3 regions of the Arthrobacter sp. D5-1 genome follow, and region 1 is predicted to be linked to each of the others. Evidence: riboswitches for the same ligand, from Rfam matches in the RefSeq annotation. Region 1 holds a riboswitch; each other region holds the start of a gene.
What was found. A riboswitch is a leader RNA that binds a small molecule or an ion and turns the genes downstream of it on or off. The one in region 1 is predicted to bind cyclic di-AMP.
Positions count from the first base shown of each region.

Region 2: another riboswitch for cyclic di-AMP. It lies ahead of AYX22_RS22700 (LysM peptidoglycan-binding domain-containing protein); the one in region 1 lies ahead of AYX22_RS04510 (hypothetical protein).
Region 3: another riboswitch for cyclic di-AMP. It lies ahead of AYX22_RS23450 (M23 family metallopeptidase); the one in region 1 lies ahead of AYX22_RS04510 (hypothetical protein).

Region 1 is NZ_CP014571.1:956,264-962,058, reverse strand. Features, by position in the region: gene AYX22_RS04520 (response regulator transcription factor) at 1-646, shown strand, start outside; gene AYX22_RS04515 (HAMP domain-containing sensor histidine kinase) at 650-2,179, shown strand; cyclic di-AMP (ydaO/yuaA leader) riboswitch at 2,255-2,442, shown strand; gene AYX22_RS04510 (hypothetical protein) at 2,446-3,273, shown strand; gene AYX22_RS04505 (aminotransferase class V-fold PLP-dependent enzyme) at 3,361-4,755, opposite strand; gene AYX22_RS04500 (HAD-IA family hydrolase) at 4,808-5,476, opposite strand; gene AYX22_RS04495 (glyoxalase superfamily protein) at 5,522-5,795, opposite strand, start outside.
Region 2 is NZ_CP014572.1:147,331-153,125, forward strand. Features, by position in the region: gene AYX22_RS22695 (heavy metal translocating P-type ATPase) at 513-2,846, shown strand; cyclic di-AMP (ydaO/yuaA leader) riboswitch at 3,165-3,321, shown strand; gene AYX22_RS22700 (LysM peptidoglycan-binding domain-containing protein) at 3,326-4,180, shown strand; gene AYX22_RS22705 (thioredoxin domain-containing protein) at 4,380-5,114, shown strand; gene AYX22_RS22710 (cytochrome c biogenesis CcdA family protein) at 5,114-5,795, shown strand, end outside.
Region 3 is NZ_CP014572.1:287,465-293,259, reverse strand. Features, by position in the region: partial or broken gene AYX22_RS23455 (potassium transporter TrkG) at 1-1,038, shown strand, start outside; gene AYX22_RS23450 (M23 family metallopeptidase) at 1,100-1,924, opposite strand; cyclic di-AMP (ydaO/yuaA leader) riboswitch at 1,928-2,099, opposite strand; gene AYX22_RS23445 (SURF1 family protein) at 2,526-3,383, opposite strand; gene AYX22_RS23440 (cytochrome c biogenesis protein ResB) at 3,373-4,923, opposite strand; gene AYX22_RS23435 (cytochrome c oxidase assembly protein) at 5,001-5,795, opposite strand, start outside.

The sequences.
Region 1 (5,795 bases):
CCTCGCTGAGCTCATGAGCATGGGGCTTCGAATGGCCGGGTGGTCAGTTGCTGTTGCCGGCGACGGCCCTGGGGCCGTGAAGCTTTCCAAAGAATTCCGGCCCGATGTCCTCGTACTGGACGTCATGCTTCCCGGATTCGACGGTGTGGAAGTCCTCAACCGCATCCGTGCGTTTGCCCCGGAAGTTCCCGCGCTTTTCCTCACAGCCAAGGACGCCGTGCAGGACCGCATCGTCGGGCTGGCTGCCGGCGGCGACGACTATGTCACCAAACCCTTCAGCATGGAGGAAGTCCTCCTGCGACTGCACCGCCTGGTCCAGCGTTCCGGCGTGGCCGCCATGGACACTGCCGAACTGGTGGTGGGTGACCTTACCCTGAACGTGGACACCCGTGAAGTCACCCGGGCCGGCGAGGACATTCCGCTTACCGCCACCCAGTTTGAGCTTTTGCGCTACCTCATGGAGAACCCTAAACGAGTGGTCAGCAAAGCACAGATCCTGGACCGTGTGTGGGACTACGACTTCGGTGGACAAGCCAACATCGTGGAGCTCTACATTTCCTACCTGCGCAAGAAGATCGAAGCAAACCACCCTCCAATGATCCACACCATCCGCGGCGCCGGCTATGTCATCAAGCCTGCGGACTAGGCGTTGAGCACCCCTTCAGGAGTGGCCAAAAAGTCACACCGCAGTTGGCTCAGCCCCTCCGCGTGGCACCTGCGTACCCGACTGGTCCTGGTCGCCATGGCCTTGCTGGTCGCCATTTGCGCTGCCGTGGGAGTGGTCAGCTACGCCTCCATGGACATGGTGTTCAACAAGCAGCTCGACCGGCAGTTGGAGCAGGCGTCAAGCCGCGCGACCAGCTTCGGCAGGCCGCCGTCGAACTTTCCGTCCTCCCCCTCCGGAAGGCCGGACCCGCTGGAAGCGCGCGGCCAGGCCGCTGGAACGCTGAACGCACGGATCGATGGAACAACCGTGATCAATCCAGGCGTTATTGAGGCCTCCGGCAAGCGGGCCGAACTCACGGCGGACGACAAACAGATTCTGCTGTCGTTGCCCCGGGACAACCGGCCTGTGGACCGATCGCTCTCCTATGGGGATTACCGGCTCGTGGCCGTCGAAACTGCCGGCGACGTGATCGTGACGGGACTGCCTCTCGCGGACAAGCAAAGCGCCGAGGCCTCGCTGGTGTGGACCATGGTTCTGGTGTCGCTCGGCGGACTGGCTGTGATCGGCCTCGCGGGAACGGTAATCATCCGGCGGACCATGCGTCCATTGGAGCAGCTCTCCGAGGTAGCCACCAAAGTTTCCCGCCTCCCTCTCGACGCCGGTGAGGTGGCACTTGCGGTGCGGGTCCCGCCGTCGGCCGCCCATCCCGGAACCGAAGTCGGCAGCGTTGGCCATGCCCTCAACCAGATGCTGAACAACGTCTCCAGTGCTTTGGAAGCCCGCCAGGAAAGCGAAACCAAGGTGCGCCAGTTCGTCGCGGACGCGTCGCACGAACTTCGAACGCCGCTTACGGCCATCCGCGGTTACACCGAACTGTTGAGCATGACCGAGAACTTCACCGATGACGGCCGAAAGTCGCTGGCACGCGTCCGGAGCCAGTCCGAACGGATGACCACCCTGGTGGAGGATCTGCTGCTGCTTGCCAGGCTGGACGAAGGCCAGGCGCTCAAGATCACGGACGTGGACCTCACCCAGTTGGTGATTGAAACTGTCAGCGACGAGAAAATCATGGCACCGGACCAGATTTGGCAACTCCAACTCCCGGATGAACCCGTCACGGTCCGCGGCGACGTTACGCAACTGCACCAGGTCCTGGCCAATCTTCTCTCCAACGCCCGTAAACACACCGATGCCGGCACCACGGTGGTCACGAGCGTGATGCTCTCCGCCGACGGCAGCCCAGTGGTGACCGTAACGGACAACGGGCCCGGCATTCCAGAGGATTTCCAGGGCCGGATCTTCTCCCGTTTTGCCCGCGCCGACGCTGCGAGATCGGGGTCCGAGGGCACGTCGGGGCTGGGTCTGTCGATCGTTGAATCCATCGTGGAAGCTCACGGCGGCAGCGTGCACGTGGCGTCCCGTCCAGGGCGCACGGAATTCACCCTTCGATTCCCCGCGGTCGCCACCGAACAGAAGTTACGAACCCAGCAAGGCGACTCACCGTCGTCGTGATCTCTGTTACCTAAATGTGACTTCTACGAATTCCTCCTGTACCGTCGAAAGGGTGGGTCGCCCCAACTGGCCCACATCCGGGATGCGCCGAGCTCTGCCACTTCCCGGAGTCCGTACTTACTCCGAGGCAGAGACGGGGGACCCAGAGTCTCCGGGACCAGGCATTTATGCCGGACCCTTGGGGTGAAGCCGCAGCGTGATGCGCGGCCGGATGACCTCATCCGAACCCGACAGCTAACTCCGCAGGCGCTGAGAGGTAATCACACATGTCTGAATTTAATGATCAGACGCGCCCTTCCGCGCGTCACCGCGATGAGCACAACGCACCGTTGACCAAGTCGCAGGCTGTCCTCAAGAACGCTGCCCGCCAGGGCAAGTCCGGCCACCGCATGTCGGTTGTTGCCGGTGTTGTAGCTGCTGCGCTGGGCGTTGCATCGCTCGGTACTGCTGCCAACGCCGCCCTGACCCTTCCCGAGGTAAGCCGCGTTGCAGAGACCCAGGCGAATGCCCAGGTCAGCAACAACAAGACAGCTGAAATCTCCGCTTCCTTGGATGCAGCCGCTGCAAAGGGCGCCGCTGACAGGGCAGCCGTGGACAAAGCCGCAGCCGAGAAGGCCGCGGCGGACCAGGCCGCCGCTGAAAAGGCCGCCGCCGAGAAGGCCGCTGCCGACCAGGCCGCCGCTGAAAAGGCCGCCGCTGATGCTGCAGCCAAGCAGGCCGCCGACGCCGCTGCTGCCGCCGCCGCTGCCGAAGCTGCAGCTGCTGCTGCCGCCCCCAAGGCCGTGGACGATCCCGCCGCTGCCAAAGCCTACGCTGCCAGCATCCTTGGCAACTACGGCTGGAGCGCCAGCGAAATGACTGCGCTGAACACCCTGTGGGAGAAGGAATCCAACTGGAGGACGACCGCCACCAACGCTTCCAGCGGTGCTTACGGCATTGTCCAGTCGCTGCCGGCTAGCAAGATGGCAACCGCGGGCGCTGATTGGCAGACCAACTACCAGACCCAAATCAAGTGGGGCTTGAACTACATCAAGGAACGCTACGGATCCCCGTCGGCCGCCCTGGGCTTCCACTTGGCCAACAACTGGTACTAAGCCAGACTGCTTGATTACCGCGCCGGTTGCCGCCGCCCGCACCAGTACAGACTGGAGCGGATGGCGGGAACCGGCGCGGTTTTCGCGTTACACAGACTCCGGTTCGGCTTCCAACGCGCTGCGCACCGCCGCGATGGACGCAGCAACATCCCCTGCATCCGTGGTCCAGTTACTCACCGAAATCCTGAGGATTTCACGGCCACGCCAGGAGGACCCGGACATCCACACCGCGCCCTCGGCCATCAGCCGTTGCGTGACACGGTGTGTGCGGTCATCACTGCCGAAGCTCACCGATACCTGCGTGAAGACGACGTCGTTGAGCACCTCGACTCCCGGAATCGCGGCGAGCCCCTCAGCCAACGCGCGGGCGTTTGCAGCGAGCCGCTCCACCATGGAGATCACCCCGTTACGGCCCAGTTGCCTCAGCGCCGCCCACACAGGGATGCCCCGGGCACGGCGGGACATCTCAGGCACTTTCTCGAAAGGATCTCCCGGGCCGGCATCCGTAGCAATGAGGTAACTTGTGTGAACACTGAAAGCACGCCTCAAGGCTTCCGGCCTCGCAACGATGGCCAAGCCGCAGTCGTAAGGAACATTCAGCGTCTTGTGGGCATCCGTGGCCCAGGAATCTGCTTCCTCTACTCCCGCCAGCCGGGCCCGCAGCGTCGGGCTAACGGCGGCCCATAAACCAAAAGCACCATCCACGTGCACCCATGCGCCGCGATCGTGGGCCACCGCAATGGCTTCCTCCATGGGATCAAAGGCGCCGGAATGCAGGTTGCCCGCTTGCAGACAGACCAGTGACAGTCCTGGTTGCTGGTCCATGGCCTCGGCAAGTGCGTCGGGGAGAATCCGTCCTTCCTCGTCGGCATCTACGGGCACGCAGGCACCCAATCCGAGATACCGCAAAGCCAGGTCCACTGCGGCGTGCCGCTCCCTGCCCGCAAAGGTGGTGATGCGTGGGGCGCCTGTCAGCCCCAGCGCCTCAAGGTCCCAACCCGCCTCGTCCATCAGATATTGGCGGCCCGCTGCCAACCCCACGAAGTTGGCGGTGGTGGCGCCGGTGGTGAATCCGACGTCGGCACTCGAAGGAAGGTGGAGAAGGTCCAGCAACCACGCGGCGGCAGATTCCTCGATGGCAGCAGCCGCCGGCGTAGCGAACCGAAGCCCCGTGTTCTGGTCCCACGCCGAAACGAGCCAATCCGCAGCCATGGCAGCGGGAAGGGTTCCGCCCATGACCCACCCAAAGAACCGTCCGGACTGGATCGCCATCAAGCCGGGCTCAGCCAGAGCGGCGAGCTCATCAACTACCTCCGCAGCATCGGTGGCCTCGTCCGGCAGCCGCGACGTCATGCTGTTGGCTACCTGATCGGCATCGGAGGACGGGCGGACAGGACGTGTTGGGACCGACGCAAGCCAGTCACCGGCATGGACCATGGCCCGCTCCAGTGCAGCACCGTACGCCTCCGGCATCGCAGACATGCCCACAGCCTACGCCCGGTTTATCGCTTGGAACAGTCCTAACCCGGCGGTACTAAAGGGTCAGCGTGAGGAGGTGCCCGCCGTCGTCGTCCTTTACCGAAATGACCGTCACGTCCGAGTAGTCCGGGATGCGCCACATGCCATCTTCAAGATGACCGGCGTCGCCTACTACCACGGTCCGCATCCCGGCTGCGCGCGCCGCAGCGATACCGGCTGGCGCATCTTCGAAGACCACGACGTCGGCCGGGTCGACTCCCAGCAGGGTGGCCGCCTTGAGGTAGCCCTCCGGGTGCGGCTTGCCGAGGGTTACGGCCTCCGAGGTAACGGTGGTGGTTGGCATGGAAAGCCCGGCAGCCTTCATGCGGATGCCCGCGAGGATATGGTCGGCTGACGTGACCAGGGCGATCGCTTCATCCGGCAAGGCACTCAACAGCGCTTCGGCGCCCGGCAGTGCAATCACGCCGTCTGTCCGCGTGCGCTCCATGGCGTCCAACTCAGCAGTCAGAGCCACGACGTCGGCACCCGCCGGAGCATAACGGCGCACCGTATCGCCGGAACGGACACCGTGGGAGGTCCGGAGAATCTCCTCGATGTCCAAGCCGTAGCGGCCAGCGAACTCAGACCACACCTGCTCCACGATGGCCGTGGAATCGACGAGTGTGCCGTCCATGTCGAAGAGGACGGCGCGGACGGTCAGCACGGGTGCGGCAGGATGGCTCATGGTTCCATCCTGCCGCACGCTCATGGGGTGGTGCTGAAGTGTGACTTAACCGTTCGGCCGCTGCGGAAGGTATTGCACCGCCCACTGGTTGCCGTCAGGGTCAGCGAAGTAAACGAAGTGACCCCAGTCCTGGACGTCGACGTCGCTGACCTCCACGCCGTTGGCCTTGAGGTGTTCGTGGGCCTTGTTGATGTCCGCCACCACCACTTGCAGGTTGGGCGCAGAACCCGGAGGGGCGTCGGTGAGACCTTCACCGATGGCGATGGAACACGCCGAACCCGGAGGTGTCAGTTGCACGAAGCGGATGCCGTCCATGGGA
Region 2 (5,795 bases), on a different replicon from region 1:
GCGCACCGCGCAGAACCCCAATATACCCTCAGGGGTATTGTAGTACGCAATGCGCGAAATCGGCGGCACCGCGAGGCGGAGGCCATCTCCGCAGGGTGCTGAACGGCCGCTTCCCGGTCTTGCGCAGGACATGCCCCCATCGGCTTGCGGGATCCTTCCGCCCCGACGGGAGGGCGTGCTGCGGAGCGCGGTCCGCAAGAGGTCAGCGTCACTCCCCGCCGCGGTCCTTGTAGGGCCCCTTGAGAGACGTGAAGGCTAAAAAACCACGACGTTTCCAGAGAGGGGCAGACCAGCCACGAATTGCTGACTATACCCCCAGGGGGTATATATTGGCCTGTGGAAGGCGCCGCCTGTGCGGTTGTGCCTGCCATCCGTTAGGGCGCGGGCAGGGCGTAAATCGACACCGCCTCCGCAACTGCCGGGTACCCGTCACGAGCATGATTTGTGGTGAATTGCACCCGGTGCGGCCACGGCGCCCCTGCACCATTCCAACCGACCAAGGAGCCAGTACTGTGCTTAATGAGCAAATTCTTCACCAGCCCGAAAGCCGGGTCATTGAGCTCGATATTGAAGGCATGACCTGTTCGTCCTGTGTCGGCCGGGTCGAGCGCAAGCTTGGAAAGATTGACGGTGTGGAAGCCCTCGTCAACCTGCCGCTGGAATCCGCCCAAGTGACAGTTCCCGCAAACGTTACAGACGAGCAGATCACCGCCACGGTGGCTGCCGTCGGGTACAAGGCGACGGTCCGGCGGGCGGCACATCCAGTGCGCACGATCGGGACAATGGCGGATCCGGCGCCGACGGGACTGGCAGGGTCAACCCCCGCGTCGCCGCCGGAAGGGCCGCCGTCGCACCCGGCCGGCAAGCTGCGTCCCCGACTGATTGTGGCGGCCGTCCTTACCGTCCCGGTTTTCATGGTTTCCATGGTCCCGGCGCTGCAGTTTTCCAACTGGGGCTGGGTGGTGGGTGCGCTGGCCCTGCCGGTGGTGAGCTGGGCGGCATGGCCTTTCCACCGGGCCGCCGCCATAAACGCCCGGCACCTCGGGTCCACCATGGACACGCTGGTGTCGATCGGGGTGACGGCAGCCTACCTGTTCTCCGCGTGGCAACTCTTTGCCGACCCCGCGATGACCGAACATTCGCAGGCGATGGAGGGCATGGAAACCGGAGGCCTGTACTTCGAGGTGGCATCCGTTGTCACCACATTTCTTCTGTTGGGCCGCTACCTGGAGGCCAACGCAAGGCGTAAGGCCGGCGGTGCGCTCAAGGCCCTGCTGAACCTCGGAGCGAAGGATGCCGCCGTGCTGCGGGACGGCTCGGAGGTCCTGATCCCGGCCGGCCAGCTCCGGGCCGGTGACGTTATCGTGGTCCGACCAGGTGAGAAGATCGCCACCGACGGCGTTGTCCTGGAAGGGACCTCTGCAGTGGACGCCTCACTTGTAACCGGGGAATCAGTGCCGGTTGAAGTAGGCCCGAACAGCCCGGTAACGGGCGCAACAATTAACACCTCGGGACGCCTCCTGGTCCGCGCCACCCGGGTCGGTGCTGACACGACCCTGGCCCAGATGGGACGGCTGGTCTCCCAGGCGCAAACCGCGAAGGCACCGATCGCCCGGCTCGCTGACCGCATCAGCGCGGTCTTCGTCCCCGTGGTTCTCGTCCTTGCAGCCCTCACCTTCGTCGGCTGGCTGCTCGCGGCAGGCCCTGCCATCAGCGACGCGGAACTGCGCGCCGCCTTCACCGCAGCAGTGGCGGTGCTGGTTATCGCCTGCCCCTGCGCACTGGGCCTGGCCACACCGGTCGGGCTGCTCACCGGCACGGGCCGCGGCGCCCAACTCGGCATCCTGATCAAGGGCCCGCAGGTCCTTGAGGACACCCGCACCGTGGACACCATCCTGCTAGACAAGACCGGGACGGTGACCACCGGCCACCTGGATGTCGACGGAACCCATGCGTTTGCCCCGTTCACCGAGGCAGAGGTCCTGCGCCTGGCGGGCGCGGCGGAGGCCGCCTCCGAGCATCCCGTCGCCCGGGCTATTGCCGCGGCAGCGCTGACCGCCGAACACCGAACCGGCGGCGCCGCGCGGCTGCCGGCCGTCACCGACTTTCACTCAGCACCAGGCGGCGGCGTCCGCGGCAGCGTCGACGGGCGCCACGTTACAGTAGGCCGAGCCAGTTGGCTGCAGGAAAACAGCGTCACCGTCTCGGCGCAGCAACAGGCGGCCCTGGCCGCGGCCGAGGCCGACGGAGCCACCGCAGTCTGGGTGGCCGTGAACGGGCAGCCAGCCGGCATCATCAGCCTGCGCGACACCCTCAAACCCGGCTCCGCCGCGGCCATCGCCCGTCTGCGCGAACTGGGGCTGCGGCCCATCCTGCTGACCGGAGACAACGCCGCGGTGGCCAACCAGGTCGCCGCCGCCGTCGGAATCCCCTCTGAAGACGTTTTCGCAGGTGTACTGCCCGAGGGCAAGGTCGAAGCTGTTCGGTCGCTGCAGGCCGGTGGCGCGACGGTGGCGATGGCCGGTGACGGCGTGAACGATGCCGCAGCGCTGGCCCAATCGGATTTGGGCATCGCCATGGGTTCCGGCACCGACGTCGCCATCGAAGCGGCGGACCTCACCGTGATGGGCAACGACCTGGGCCAGGTGGCCCAGGCGATCGAGCTGTCCCGCCGGACTCTGGCCACCATCAAGACCAACCTGTTCTGGGCCTTCTTTTACAACGTGGTCGGCATTCCGGTGGCCGCGCTGGGGTTGCTCAACCCAATGATCGCCGGCGCGGCGATGGCGGCCAGCTCCGTACTGGTAGTCGCCAACTCACTGCGGCTGCGGCGCTTCGGCAAGTAACCGGCCGGGAAGCCGGACCAAGCCAGGCCGGGCGGGCGGGCTGCCTCGACGGCGCCCACCCCCCGGCCTCAGGCGATTACGCCCTTTTCGTGGCCGTACTCCCCCGACGGAGTGGCCTTGTTCCCCATGGACGAGCGCGGCACCCATGCGTTGGCAGTAGCGTCGCAGAACGTCCACTACCGGGTATAAGTTCCCGGTACAGGGCGCCGCACTTATCCCCTAAATGTTTATACATTTGTGATTTTTCCGTGTAGATTGGCCCCGTGCCGCCCACCAGGTGCTGCACCCTTGGCCTGTTACCGAACCCTGCCGACCGCCAAGGCTCATAGACCAGAAACTCCGGCAGGGGCGGGGGAACCAAATTGCGGATTCGAAATTGAATCCTTGGGGTTAAGACGCCGGCATTTATGTCCGGTGGCCGGGTGACTCCCACCCGCATCCGACAGCTCACCTCGCAGGTATCGGGAGAGGTTAAAGCAATGTCAAAGAAAAACGCCCGCCACAGGGCCGCCACCAGCAGTACCCTGTCCACCATTTCACGCAGCGTCTCCAGCCACGGCGGGGCAGTGGGCCGCCAGGCCGCCCTCGTCGCCGTGGGGTCCGGGCTCGTGCTGAGCATGGCCGTCCCCGCCCACGCGGGAGCCACCGCCTCCGACCCGCAGGGGGGAACCGGTTCAGCCACCATTTCCTCCCCGGCAGGAATTCCAAGCCAGGCGGCTGCCCTGGGGGCAACCGTCCACACCGTGGTCGCCGGGGACACCTTAGGCCAGATAGCAGCGCTGCACGGCATCTCCCTGGATGCGATTCTGTCGCTGAACGGACTTCACATGGCTTCAATCATCTATCCGGGGGATGTCATAACACTCTCCGGGGCAGCGGGCAGCCCGGCCTCGGAACCGGCAGCTGTTCCGGCACCGAGCACGACCGCAGCATCCGCCGGTGCGCCGTACCAGCCTTCGACGCTAATGCCGGCGAGCGTCGATGGCGGACAGGGGGCACCGTCTTCGCTTAACGGAGCAATTCTGGCCGCGGCTCAAGCCCAGATGGGCGCCATCCAGGACTGCACGGTCCTGGGGGAAGTAGCCTTGCGATCGGCAGGGATCCAAGGGGTCGGCGATGAATCGCCCGAGTCTCTGATGGCCTACGCCACGCCGGTATCAACGCCGGAACCCGGCGACTTTATCTACTACGCCGACGGCGGAATGGGATTCTCGCATAACGCGGTCTACCTCGGTGACGGGCAGGCCATCCACAGTGGATGGAACGGCAACCAGACCGTCGTCTTCAGCGTGAACGTCGGCTCCGGCCCTTCCTACTACCGGGTGAACGCCTAGCTCCTGAAGTCCGCGGTGCGTGGCCCCACAGCCAGGCGCCGCGGACTTACAGCGCCTGATAACTGAGCTGAAATTTTCCCAGGCGCAGCAGGCGCGCCGTTCGGACCCGGCCTTTACACGCCGATGCCCGGACCCGTACCGTCAACAAGAAGAAATGTATAGACATTTAATAATTTTGTGGCCATTCTGAGGAGCCAGCATGCCATCGACTACTACCGGCACTTCTCGTAACCGACCCTGGACCATAGCGATTTCCGCCCTCGCGGTGGCAGTCCTGATCCTGCTGGTGGGGATCTTCGCGTATCAGGGAGGGGCATCCCAAGGGGCCAGCACCGGAGCGGCGGCCCAGGAATCCGCGGGTTCCGATAGCGCGCCGCTGGATATGTCCCGCAGGACAGCGGACGATCCGACGGCACTGGGCCCGGTTGATGCCCCGGTGGTGCTGGTCGAGTACGCAGACTACCGCTGCCCTTTCTGCGGGCTTTTCTCCCGCGATACCCTGCCGCCGTTGGTGGAAAAATACGTCAAGAGCGGTGACCTGCGCGTTGAATGGCGTGACCTGCCCGTTTTCGGCGAGCAGTCCACCATGGCTGCTGTCGCCGGCCGCGCAGCCGGGAACCAAGGCAAGTTCTGGGAGTTCAACAAGGCAGTTTTCGCCATCGCCCCCGAGCGGGGACATGCCGATCTTTCGCGGGAGCGTCTGGTGCAGATCGCACGAGAGGCCGGAGTGCCGGACGTGACGCAGTTCGAAGCGGACCTGAACTCCACGGAACTGCAGCAGGCCGTTGCCACAGATGCACAGGAAGCGGCATCCCTGGGTGCCACCGGAACACCTACGTTCCTGGTCAATGACACGCCCCTGGTCGGTGCGCAGCCCCTGGCAACCTTCGAAAAGGCCATACAAGCCGCGCTTAAAAAGGCAGAATCCCAGTAATGGTCATCGGATACGCAGGGGCCTTTCTGGGGGGTATCCTCACCCTGTTGAGCCCGTGCTCGGCGCTTTTACTGCCAGCCTTCTTCGCCTACGCATTTTCCACCAGAACCCGGCTTGTCGCGCGGACCGCCCTCTTCTATCTGGGCCTGCTTTCCACCCTGGTGCCGCTGGGGGTATTTGCCGGGACGCTCGGGTCTCTTGTGACACAGCACCGCGGGATCCTGGTCGCGTCAGGCGCCGGAGTTGTTATTGCCCTGGGCCTCGCCCAGGTCGCCGGGATCCGGATGCCGTCCATTCTCCGGAACAACGCCCGGGCAGGATCGTCCCGTCTTTCGGTCTTCGCACTCGGCGCTGTCTATGGCATCGCCGGGGTATGCACCGGGCCGATTCTGGGGTCCATCCTGACCGTGGCGGCAGTGGGCGGCAACGCCCTGTACGGGGGAATCCTCCTGGCGGTCTACGCGCTCGGGATGGCACTGCCCCTGTTTGCGCTGTCCCTGCTGTGGGACAGGCTCGGCATTTCGGGCCGCCGCTGGTTGCGGCCACCGCCGGTAACCATCGGCCGGTGGTCCAACTCCTGGGTCATGATCATCTCCGGCGCCCTCTCCATCGGCATCGGGGTCCTGCTGCTGGTCACAGACGGCACTGCCGGGCTCGGCGGAGTGCTCACCGTCACCGACC
Region 3 (5,795 bases), on a different replicon from region 1:
GCGCCTGGGCGTGCGCGGCAAGCTCATCGCCCAGGAAGCCATGAACAACGCCGGAAGGCTCGGTGAAGTTGGTGCGCTGCTGCGGATCGTCATCGTGACCTCCGTGGTCATCGAAGCGGTACTGGCCCTGGCCCTGACCCCCCGCTTCCTGGTCCTGGGCGAACCGTTCTGGCAGGCCGTGTGGCACGGCGTCTTCTACTCCATCTCATCCTTCAACAACGCGGGGTTCACACCGCACTCCGACGGAATCGTCCCTTATGAAACCGACCTCTGGATCCTGGTTCCGCTGATGCTGGGCGTTTTCCTGGGCAGCCTCGGCTTCCCCGTGGTCATGGTGCTCCAGCAAAACGGGCTCAACTGGAAGAAGTGGAACCTCCACACCAAGCTCACCATCCAGGTCTCCCTCATCCTGCTCGGCGCAGGCACGGTCCTGTGGGCCGTCAAGGAATGGGACAACGTCCGGACCATCGGCAACTTAGGGGCGGGGAGAAGGTCATCCATTCGCTCTTTGCCTCCGTCATGACCTGCTCGGGCGGGTTCAACCTGGTGGACCAGAACCAGATGGAATCGACCACGATGCTCCTCACCGACGCGCTCATGTTCGCAGGCGGTGGCTCGGCGTCCACGGCCGGCGGCATCAAGGTGACCACCATCGCCGTCATGTTCCTGGCCATCGTGGCCGAAGCACGCGGCGATGCCGACGTGAAGGTCTACGGCCGCACCATCCCCCAAGGCACCATGCGGGTGGCCATCTCGGTGATCGTCGCCGGAGCAACCCTCGTCTCCGTCGCCGCCTTCCTGCTCCTGCAGATCAGCGGGGCCTCCCTTGACAGGGTACTGTTCGAGACCATCTCGGCCTTCGCCACCGTGGGACTGAGCACCAACCTCAGTGCCGAACTGCCGCCCTCCGGGGTGTACGTGCTCTCGGCACTGATGTTCGCCGGCCGTGTCGGCACTGTCACCCTGGCCGCGGCACTGGCCCTGCGCCAGCGCAGCCAGCTGTACCACTTTCCCGAAGAGCGACCGATCATCGGTTAGCCGCGTGCCCTTCGATCGACAAGCCGCGCCTCTTCGAGGTGAGTGGTGCCGCCCTCCAGGGTCACATCCAGCCCTGCGGATTCACTGTCTGACCGTTCAAAAGCACCTCGAAGTGCAGGTGGCAGCCGGTGGAGGCTCCGGTGGTCCCGGCCGCGGCGAGCCGCTGGCCGGCGGCCACGGTCGCCCCGACAGAGGTTTCGATGGACGCCAGATGGTTATACGTACTCTTCAAGCCGTTGCCGTGGTCCACCACGATCCTGTTTCCGCCCCCATAGGGTGACCAACCCGCCTCCACGACCGTTCCATTGCCTGCGGCGAACACCGCGGTCTGGCACGCTGCCACGAGGTCCAGTCCGGTATGCAGTTCCCCGGAGCCGCTGATCGGGCTGGAGCGGATACCGAACGGCGACGTGACGGACATGCTGGCCAGCGGCGCGCCGAGCCGGGCAGAGGAAGCAGCGGGGGCAACAGCCGGTGCGGGGGAGACAGCCGTCGGAGATGCCGTGCCCGCGGCGGCACCCTGGGTCTTGGCGGGCACGGGCAACGGCGCCTGCTCGGTGGTGACAGCGGGCCGTTCATAGCTGATGGACGCCCCGGCAGAGGCCTGAACCGGCGCAATGGAAGCTTTCGCCGCTGAGGCTTGCACAACGGGGCCGGCTCCGGCGGGGGCCGGTCCGGCGTGGGCGGCCGTTAGAGAAGCGGTCAGAATCGCGGCGACGCTCAGCGTGGCGGCAGCCGTGACCTGTTTGCGTCGGCTCACGCGCGGCCCGGCAGCCGGCACACCCCGGTGCTGCGGCGTAACCCGGGAAGTCGTCCGGGCGGCCGCGCGAAGCAAGGGACCGGAGGTTGGTTTTCGGCGGCGGCCATGGGGGGATAAGGAAGACAAGGGGGATCCTTTCGGTTCGCCTGCGAAGTTAGCTGTCGGGTTCGGGCCAAGGAAATACCCGGCCGCACCCCGGTGGCCATCTGACCACCGACATCGCGGCTTCACCCCAAGGCAGGCTGGCTGCCGATTCTGGGTCCTCCACCCCCGCCGTAAAAGGGATAGTCGTTTGATGCCACCGGCGGGGCTGAGCGTGCGGCATCAAGGGTTTTAGTACAGAAAAACCTGAACTAATAGTAGCCGCAAAGCCTCATCGTTACAATTTCGTGACACTACGTGCGCGGCGTGGGCGCTGGTGCCTGTCCCGGTCTCGCTTCTCGCAGCCCAAGCCAAGCTACATAGGTGCGTATCTTCAGATGAGCAGCTAATGGCACCAACGAACCCCACATCCGGATGGTTCCGGTCCCGGGCGTGCCGGGCACAGAGCTGTGTCGATTGCCCCGTGCTGAGGTGTACGCGAGGGCCAGCAAGGGATCCTGATGGTTCCCCAAAGGGACGGTGTTTCCGCGGCAACGGATCGGCCCGGACAACCAGGCGGGCACGCTCCTCACGGTGACGGCGTGACGGCCTGGTTGCCGCTGTCATCCTTGCCCAGGCCGGGGGGTTAGAGTCCCATGGAGTCCAGAAGCGCGTCTTCTTCTTCGGAGCCGGAGCGCTTGGGTCGGGATGTCGCCCGGGGCTGCTGAAGGGCTTCAACCGGGTCCGCCACGTCGTCCGGCATGTCGCGTTCCTCGCGACCGATCCGGGCCTGTTGCCGTGCCATGTATCCAAATCCGACGAAGGCCAGGATCCCGAACGTGATCCACTGCAGGGCGTAGGACAGGTTCGACCCTTCCTTGACCGCCGGCGCGGCGAGCTGCTGGGGGGCCACGGCCGGCTGTGGGGACTCCGAGGCCATCACCCCGTAGCTGCCCCTCATGAGCGGGTAATCGAGTTGCTTCCCGTAATAGGACAGGTCAATGCTGGCCAGCTGGCCCTCGGGTGCGTCACGGCCAAGATCAGGTTCGGACGGTTTGATCCGGACGACCGCGGTAACCTCGCCGGTCGGCGGGCCAGGCACGGTGTCGGGGTATCCGGGCCGGTCATTGCCGATCGGCAGCCATCCCCTGTTGATCGCGATCGTCTCACCGGAGCTCACCCGGAACGGGACCAATACCTCGTATCCGGCGGCGGAATTGTTCGGCCGGTTCCTGACGATTCTCTGGTCCTGCCCAAGGTACCGGCCAGTCACGGATACGGTCGTCCATTTCGCCTCAGGGTCGGCGACGTCAAAATAAGGACGGGCATCCTTGAACGGCATAGGGGATTTGTCGTAGTTCTCCTGGACCCTGCGGATCTCGGTCACGGCCTGGTTCCGGCGATCCATCTGCCAGTTTCCCAGTCCAATACACGCGGCGGCAAACAGTGCCGCGACCATCAGGAAACCGGCCCAACGCCAGGACAGCAGGAACCTATACGCCACCGGGGCCCTCCTGGAGCTGCCACTGCCCGGCCAGCAGTGCGCGGATGGCCGTCGCCTCGGCGGCCAGGCGATGGTCTTCGCCCCGTGCCAGAAGACCGTATTCGACCATCGTCCGCCCGTCCTCGTGGGCGCCGGCACGAACCCAGACCCTCCGACGGTTCACGTACAACGAAGCCATCAGGCCCGCGACGGCCATCAACGAAAAGACCAGCACGCCGGTCTGTCCGGGGGTGCTGCGGATGTCCACACCGATGTAGCGTTTGAGGCCATCGAAGCTGATACTTCCCTTGCCCTCGGGCAGCGTGTACGTGCCACCCGGAGTCAAGGTGATGCCCTTGGCGGGCAGTTCCCGCCCGTTAAGCTGGGTCAAATCCTTCACGTCCAGGTTGTAGACATTCTGCGGCACACCGTCGTCCAGGCCCAGGTCCCCGTAGTAGGAGTTCAGGTTCAGTTGGGGGTTCAGCGGGTCCGGGTCGAAGCTGTAAGCGACCCCTTCATCATTTTTGATGGCGGAGGGCAGGAAGAATCCCACGAAACCCAATTGCGCCGGACGGGCATCAGGAACCTTGACGACAACCGTTGAGGTGTAGACCCCGTCGTTCGGGATGGACACGACCGGGCCACTGAATGCCGTGTCGCCGTTGCCGTCCCGCACAGTGATGACCGGGGCGTAGCCGTTGCCGACCAAAAAGACGCCCACCTCCCCGAAATAGACAGGGTCATTGACCTTCAGCGTTCGGGGTTCCTGAGCCGCGTCGGGCGCATCCCGGGTTCTTAGCTGGGCGGTGAAATCGATGGGCTGGCCGAACTGCCTGCTGGACTCCCTGTCGAAGCGGACCGCGAACGTGTCCAACGTGATCGTGAACGGCTCCAACCACGAGGACTGGAAGTTGGTTCCGGGCGCGAAGTTGTCGTAGCCCACGAGCGTGTTGACGAACGTATCGCCTTCGATCAGGATCTTCTGTCCGCGGAACCCGAACAGCCCGCCAATGGCCAAACAGATCAGAACGCCGATCAGCGAGGTGTGGAACACCAGGTTCCCGGCTTCCTTCAGGAAGCCGCGCTCGGCACCCAGTGACGGCAAAGCTCCGTCCTGGTCCCTGACCTGGACCCGGTAGCCGCGCTTCTTCAGCGCAGCGGCCGCGTCGGCGATGGCGGCCGCGGCGGGGATCCCGGCGTCCGCCGGCAGCTCCAGGGTTCCGTACTCCGGCAGCCGGGAGAGTCGCTTCGGGGTACGCGGGGGGTGCGAACGCATGGCTTTGTAATGGGCTCGGGCCCTCGGAACCACACAGCCGATCAGGGAGATGAACAGCAGGATGTAGATGGCGGAGAACCAGGCCGAGGAATAGACGTCGAAAAGCTGCAAGGCGTCCAGGACCGGGCCGTAGTCCGGGCGGTTCTTGATGTACTGAGTGACGAGCGAGGGGTTGGCTGGGCGCTGTGGGAAGAGTGATCCCGGCACAGCGGCGATGGCCAACAAAAGCAGCAGGAACAGAGCCGTGCGCATGCTGGTCAGCTGGGTCCAGGCCCAGCGCAGCATGCCAACGGCTCCCAGCGGGGGCGGGGTGGGGTGGGTTTTCTTTTCGGTGCGGGCAGGGGCCGCGGAGCCATTAGTGGTCATCGGCGGCGCACCGGACGGTTGGCCAGCTGGCGCAGGTATTCGTTGTAGGCGTCCAGATCCGGGTCGCCCGCCACGGCCGCGGTTTTGTCCGCCTTGACCCATCCGCGGGCCTCCTCCCGTTGCCACCGAACGAGGATGAACATCAGCAGCAGCACCCCTGGCAGTTCCCCGTAAGACCAGGCCAGGCCGCCGGCCAGGCCCTGGTCCTGCATGGGATCCACGTTCCAGCTTTCCGGCGGTGCGGCGAAGAACTTGACCATGGGGGCTGTGGCCATCATGATGACAACCCCAAAAAAGGCGTGCAAGGGCATCTCAGCGAAGATGTCCAGCATCCGGCCGAAGTGTGTTTGCCTGGTCGGCAGCGGGTCCGCGGAAATCAGTGGCACCGTGAACAGGATCCCGGCTGCAAGGAACAACAGTTCCAGGCCGACGTGCCCGTACCAGGTGGGCAGCAGCAGGTCCGCGAGCCCGGAGAAGTAGACGCCGTAGAAGCTGAGCAGGAACAGCGGCACCATGAAGGCCGGGTGGATGGCCAGCCGGCCCCAGCGGGAGCGCAGACCCCAGAGGGCAGCCTTCAGGACCGGCCGGCCGACCCGGCCGTGCGGGGTTGCCCGCAGCAGCAAGGTCCCAGGGGATCCGATGACCAGTAGCGGCGGGACGGCCATCATCAGGGTCAGTTGCTGGAACATGAAGATGGAGAACATCCGCAGCCCGTACCCTTCGATGCCGGCTCCCATGACGATAATGATCGCCAGGCAACCGAACAAAAAGGATGCAGTGCGGACCGGGGA